2 linked regions of the Pedosphaera parvula Ellin514 genome follow. Each later gene encodes a partner of the first gene's protein in a complex. Links are inferred from orthologs where the notes say so. Each region holds a gene or a part of one and is shown in the gene's direction. Other genes may lie near its edges. The genes, in order: rpsG and tig.

The links.
Region 2: the proteins of rpsG (region 1) and tig are in contact, whole or in part, in a crystal structure (PDB 3GTY), measured with the Thermotoga maritima proteins. The link is inferred for Pedosphaera parvula Ellin514 from one-to-one orthologs. Residues at the interface, in WP_004081843.1 of Thermotoga maritima: Lys34, Lys52, Lys55, Glu59, Arg62, Gln63, Glu66, Asn67, Lys69, Val71, Arg95, Ala109, Lys110, Lys111, Gly112, Arg113, Pro114, Glu117, Glu121, Ile124, Ala125, Tyr127, Asn128, Asn129, Thr130, Gly131, Lys135, Asp139, Arg142, Met143; in WP_004081061.1 of Thermotoga maritima: Glu122, Val124, Val129, Leu130, Tyr133, Glu188, Gly259, Ile262, Tyr263, Glu266, Ser270, Glu273, Gln274, Glu277, Arg308, Gln311, Ile312, Ser315, Tyr316, Glu325, Arg329, Arg336, Leu363, Phe366, Trp367, Arg373, Leu377, Arg381, Leu384, Glu387.

The regions. Positions count from the first base shown.
Region 1 is NZ_ABOX02000010.1:124,203-127,416, reverse strand. The notes cover bases 323-3,214. They hold rpsG (30S ribosomal protein S7), read left to right. Parts: upstream 323-1,477; coding sequence 1,478-1,951; downstream 1,952-3,214. Other genes in these bases: fusA (elongation factor G), read left to right, coding at 2,021-3,214; rpsL (30S ribosomal protein S12), read left to right, coding at 1,076-1,471.
Region 2 is NZ_ABOX02000024.1:69,785-73,015, reverse strand. Bases 323-3,231 are described here. They hold tig (trigger factor), read left to right. Parts: upstream 323-1,065; coding sequence 1,066-2,397; downstream 2,398-3,231. Other genes in these bases: mutL (DNA mismatch repair endonuclease MutL), read right to left, coding at 2,443-3,231; CFLAV_RS18200 (hypothetical protein), read left to right, coding at 375-884; CFLAV_RS18205 (S46 family peptidase), read left to right, coding at 323-357. Outside these bases: more of CFLAV_RS18205, read left to right, coding at 1-322. UniProt on the Bacillus subtilis protein: Involved in protein export. Acts as a chaperone by maintaining the newly synthesized protein in an open conformation. Functions as a peptidyl-prolyl cis-trans isomerase.

The DNA.
Region 1 (3,214 bases):
TCATCGAACATAAAGAAGATTTGCATCCGCAAATCGTGATCACGGATGAAAAGGGTGAGGCACTGGCCAATTACCCGATTCCTTCAGGTGCGCACATCGTTGTGAACGCTGGTGATAAAATCGTCGCGGGTACTTTGATGGCGAAGACACCACGCAAAACTTCGAAAACGAAGGACATCACCGGTGGTTTGCCGCGTGTAGCCGAGTTGTTCGAAGCGCGTCGTCCGAAGGATGCTTCGGAGATTTCCAAGATCGACGGTATCGTTGATTTCGGACCGAGTGTTCGCGGCAAGCGCTGCATCGTGATCAAGAATCAGGCGACTGCATTGGAAGAGGAACATCTGATTCCAATCGGCAAGCACGTGATTGTCTTCAAGGGTGATTACGTCCGCAAAGGTCAACAGCTGACAGAAGGTCCAGTTGATCCGCACGAAATTCTCGATATCTGCGGGCCGCAAGAACTGCAGGAACATCTCGTGAATGAGGTGCAGGAAGTCTATCGTCTCCAAGGTGTGACAATTAACGACAAACACATCGAGATCATTGTTCGTCAAATGCTGCGCAAGGTGCGCATCACCGAGCCGGCAGACACCACATTCCTGTGGGGTGAGCAAGTTGACAAGATCGCATTCGAGGAAGAGAATGCACGAGTCGAGAAGATGGGTGGTAAGCCTGCCGAAGCACAGCCTGTGTTGCTGGGCATTACCAAGGCATCATTGGAGACCGAGAGCTTCCTGAGCGCAGCTTCCTTTCCAGGACACGACCCGCGTGTTGACGGAAGCCGCCACACTGGCGAAGGTAGACAACCTGATTGGCTTTAAGGAGAACGTGATCATGGGTCACATCATCCCGGCTGGAACAGGTTTCGATTATCATCGGAGAATTAAGTTGAAACCATTGGTTGAAGTTGAAGAAGAGCCGGCTCCAGAGCCTGCAATTGCAACGGAAAATCCACTGGTCGCGAGTTAATTTGAAAAAAAAATTAAATACTAGTTGCAACGTGAAGTTGCTTTGATATTATCCGCGCTCCGTTTCCTCGATTTCCGAGGAAACGAGCGCAAACGCTGAAGCTGAAATGCCGACTATAAATCAACTGGTCCGAAAGGGCCGTAACAAATTAAAGCGCAAGTCCAAGTCGCCCGCCTTGGAAGTAGCGCCATTCCGTCGTGGTGTGTGTATCCAAGTGATGACACGTACGCCCAAGAAGCCCAACTCCGCAATGCGGAAAGTGGCCAAGGTGCGTTTGACCAACGGTTTCGAAGTAATCGCTTATATCCCTGATGAAGGGCACAACCTGCAGGAACACTCAATCGTGCTCGTGCGTGGTGGGCGTGTTAAGGATTTGCCGGGCGTGCGTTATCACATTGTGCGTGGCACGTTAGATGCCGCCGGAGTGGAAAAGCGCCGCGTAAGTCGTTCCAAATACGGAGTTAAACGGCCCAAGGCAGCCAAGACTGCAGAAAAGAAATAACGTTTTATGTCCCGACGTCGTCAAGCAGTAAAAAGACCTGTTGTCAAAGATGCGAAGTATGGTAATGTCCTCGTCTCGCGTTTGGTCAACACGGTTATGAAGAGTGGCAAGAAGAGCACTGCACAGCGTATTGTGTACGGTGCCTTCGACCAGCTCTCGGAAAAGAATCCGACCGCAAATGCTTTAGAAATTTTGCAGCGTGCGGTTGACAACGCCAAGCCGCGGTTGGAAGTTAAGCCTCGTCGCGTTGGTGGTGCAACATATCAGGTGCCTGTGGAGGTAACTCCAGATCGCCAGTTTGCGTTGGCGCTCAGATGGCTGGTTGACTTTGCAGACGCCCGTAAAGGTATTCCGATGAGGGAAGCCCTCGCGGCGGAAATTATGGAAGCCTATCAAGGGCAGGGGAATGCAATTCGCAAACGCGATGAAGTGCATAAGATGGCGCAGGCCAATAAGGCGTTCGCTCATTTCCGTTGGTAGTTAAACAATAATCAAAACGCGCCCCGAAGGCCGAATAATCTCGGGGCGTTTTTATTCTCCAAATTTTAGATGGAAGCTGTAGTTGAAAATAAATCGGTAAACGCGCCCAACCGGCCTTACACCCTGGAGCGGACGCGCAATATTGGTATCGCCGCACACATTGACGCTGGTAAGACCACTACCACCGAGCGTATCCTGTTCTACACGGGGCTGATCCACAAGATTGGTGACGTAGATGACGGCAATACGGTTACGGATTGGATGGAGCAGGAGAAGGAGCGTGGCATTACCATCACCTCTGCCGCCGTTACGTGCTTCTGGACCCAGAAAGCAACGAAGGCGAATGAGAATGATATCTACAAAGCATTCCTGAATGTTCCCCATCGCATTAATATCATCGACACCCCCGGTCACGTTGATTTCACGGCTGAAGTCGAACGCTCGATGCGCGTGTTGGACGGGGCAGTAGCGGTATTTTGCGGAGTGGCAGGTGTGCAGCCTCAGTCGGAGACTGTTTGGCGACAGGCGACCAAGTACAAAGTTCCTCGCATTGCATTCGTCAATAAGATGGATCGCACCGGGGCAAACTTTGAGAATGCACTGAATGACATGCGCAAGAAGTTGAATGCCTATGCATTCCCCATCTTCCTGCCTATTGGTGCTGAAGAGAATTTTGAAGGCGTTGTTGACGTGGTTAACCAGAAGGCAATTGTTTGGGGTGCTGGTGATATCGCCAATGAAGGTCTGAATTACGAGATCAAGGATATTCCTGAGCATCTTAAGGAAAAGGCTGCGGCTGCCCGTCAGGAACTCATCGATGCTGTCTCCAACAAGGATGACTCGCTGGCTGAACTGGTTTTGGAAGAAAAGCCCATTGATGCGCCCACACTTAAAGCTGCGATCCGTCGGTTGACTTGCAAGATTGAACTGATCCCGGTTCTGTGCGGTTCAGCTTTCAAAAAGAAGGCGGTCCAGGTCTTGGTTGATTCCGTGATCGACTATTTGCCGAGTCCTTTGGACGTCCCTGGTGCCGAGGGTACCGAAGTTGGGACTGACAATGTTGTTAAAGTTGAAACCAGCGATAACGCCAAGTTCTGTTCTCTCGCATTCAAGCTCTGGACCGATCCCTATGCCGGTAAATTGGTATTTTTCCGCGTCTATTCGGGTCAGCTCAAGAAGGGTGATACCATTTATAATCCGCGCACGCGCAAACGTGAACGCGTCAGCCGCCTAATGGTCATTCAGGGCAGCGAACGTAAAGAC
Region 2 (3,231 bases), on another replicon or contig:
ACCTTGGGAGGACTCTACGCTCGCGCAAAGGAGATGAAGAATCGTCCGCCATTCGACTTGCCAATCCTCTGGGAAAAACGCAAATCACATCTAAACTTGAAAACTCCCTTTAATTTTGTGAGCACTTGCGACATCATCGGTGGAAACTCCGGCAGCCCCGTGGTCAACCGCGCAGGTGAATTTATTGGCATTATCTTTGACGGCAACTTGCAAAGCTTGCCCTGGGATTACGCATATAACGACAAGCAAGGACGTGCTGTGTCCGTCGATTCCGCCGCCATCCTTGAAGCGCTGAACAACGTCTACGGCGCCAGGGAACTGGCGGGCGAACTGCTAAAAGGACGGCGCATTCAGTAAACCTCTTGCCTTAGCCGATGATTCACTATTATTGGGATGTATTTCTAGAGTTGATACGCACTCCGTTTCAGCACGTGGAATTAATTTGGGGTATTGTTCCGCTCTACTTTGGGCTCCTGTTGAATGAACTTACATCTGGTAAAGCGAACTTCCGCACCGCCATCCAGACTGGATTCAGCTTTCTCTGGGCCGCAGCGCAATGGCTTTATCCTTATTTCCGACCACACGCAACCGGCGCACGCCAGATCGAGTGGGGCTCGATGCCTGGCATCAATCTCGTGGTAACGATTCTGGTAATTGCCTTCGGTGCAGCCGCCCTCTTCAGTGGTATCCGGCGTCGATATCCCAAATATGGCTCCTTTCTTGGTTATACCCGCTTCAGCAACTACTTCATGATCACCATCTTTGCTATTCAGGCACATTATCCGGAGCTGGGGTGGACCTGGGATCGACTGATTGCCATCGCCCTCTTCGCGCTGCCTATTTGGTTGATCCTGCATTTCGGTTTGATGCCCATCCGCAAGTGATTGGGAAAACACCCGCCACTTCCTTCCTTTAGTGGATTAGACCGCGCTTTGCCTGAACATTTCAACCTGATAGCGCACTTGACGCCCTTTGCCGGGTTGGCTTACCCTTCCCGACTCGCTGGATGGCGAAAACCTATTATATTAGGAAAGCTGGTTTTGAGTTTAACGGAAAGGTTTGCTTGTGAACGTTACAGTTGAAAATTTAGCCCCATGCAAAAAGTTGGTTAGGGTGGAAGTCGAATCGCCGGAAGTTGACAAGGCGTTTGATTCCATGATCAAGGATTTCCAACGTCAGGCCGCGCTGCCAGGCTTTCGTCCGGGCAAAGCTCCCCGCGACATGGTCGTGAAGCGCTACGAGAAGGACATCCAGGACGAAGTCAAAAGGAAGCTCATCCCCGATGCCTACCGCAAAGCCATTGAAGAGCAAAAGCTCGAAGTAGTGGGCGCTCCGGACATCGAAGAGATCCAGTTCTCTCGCGGCCAGGCCCTCCAATTTGCCGCCACCATCGAGACCGCACCCGAATTCGAACTGCCCGAATACAAAGGCATCCCCGCGAAGCGCGAAACCACTCAGGTCACCGATGCAGACGTCGAACGCGCCATCAACATGCTCCGCGAACGTCAGACCAATTTCAACACCGTCGAGCGCGCGGCCCAGGCCGGCGATGTGGCCGTGGTCAATTACACCGGCACCACCGATGGCAAACCGCTGACTGAAGTCGCTCCCACTGCCAAAGGCCTTACGGAACAAAAGGGTTTCTGGATCAACATCGATAAGAACTCCTTCATCCCTGGCTTCGCCGATCAATTGATTGGCGCCAAGGCTGGCGATAAGCGCACGGTCAACGTCGATTTCCCTGCCGATTTCGTCACTCCTCAACTCGCCAATAAGAAAGGCGTTTACGAGGTCGAAGTCGTCGAAGTAAAAGAGAAGATTTTGCCAGCCGTCGATGACGCCTTCGCCAAGACTTACGGTGCCGAAAGCCTCGAGAAACTCCGCGAGGGCGTTCGCAAAGACTTGGAAAACGAGCTCACCTACAAGAAAACCCGCAGCGTTCGCAACCAATTGGTTGAAGAATTGCTCAAGCGCGTTTCCTTCGAACTGCCTGAATCTTCCGTCAATAATGAAACCCGCAATGTGGTTTACAATATTGTTCAGGAAAACCAGCAGCGCGGCATTCCCAAGGAAGTCATCGAACAGCAGAAGGATCAAATCTATTCTGCCGCCAATGACAGTGCCAAGACCCGCGTAAAAGCCGCCTTCATCTTCCAGAAAATCGCCGAGAAGGAAGGCATCAAAGTTTCCCAGGAGGAAGTCGCTCAACGGGTTCATCAGATGGCCTCCACCTACCAGGTTCCGGTCGAGAAGTTCGTCAAGGACTTGCAGCAACGCAATGGCATCGTTGAAATCTACGACCAGATTGCCAATGAAAAGGTTCTCGATTTCGTCCAGCAAAACGCGAAGATCGAAGACGTCGCCCCTGAGCCTGCTCCAGCAGCGAACCCGGCTTAATCAATCACTCTCCTCAAGAGGCGGGCAGCAATGCCCGCCTCTTTTTTATTGGCTGCGCCCGAACTTCTTTTCGAGCTCCCGATAATTCATTTCAATGAGCGTCGGCCGTCCATGCGGACATGTATAAGGCATGGCACAATGCCGCAAATCGTTAACCAAATTCTCCAACTCAGGTCCGCCCAATGGATCATTTGCCTTCACCGCATGTCGGCAAACCGTTTTGGCAATGGTATGCTCGCCCAAGCGCAGGCTGTTCACTTCCTCCCCTGCCGACTTCAATTCATCCACCAGTTCCAAAACAAACCGGCGCGGATCGCTCGCTCTTACAAACGGCGGCAGCGCATCCAGCAGAAATGTCCGCTCACCAAACTCACTCAGCCCGACCCCCAGGCGTGTCAACTCCGCCAATTGCCCCCGCAAAAACTGCGCGTCCCGCACCGATAACTCCACCGTCTCCGGCAACAAGAGCTTTTGCGACGCCGCACTCCCCTGCCCCTCCAGGCGGTTCAGCATCTGCTCGAACAAAATCCTCTCATGTGCCGCGTGTTGATCCAGCAACACCAACCCGCGATCGGATTCCAGCACCACGTACAATCTTCCAACCACGCCCACCACCCGCAATGGCACATTCAACAACGGCACTGGTCCCGCTGATAACTGACTCGCAACACTCGTCGCACTCGGTTGCACGGCCAGGCTGGCAATCGGCAATTGCGAACTCGCCGGCATCACCGGCCGCGCTGGCTCAATCGGTGTCCTCGCCTCCCACAACGGCGCTTTGTTCGCGACCCCACCCGCACTCGCCGGCGCAACCAGGTTCGATCGTTGCAACAA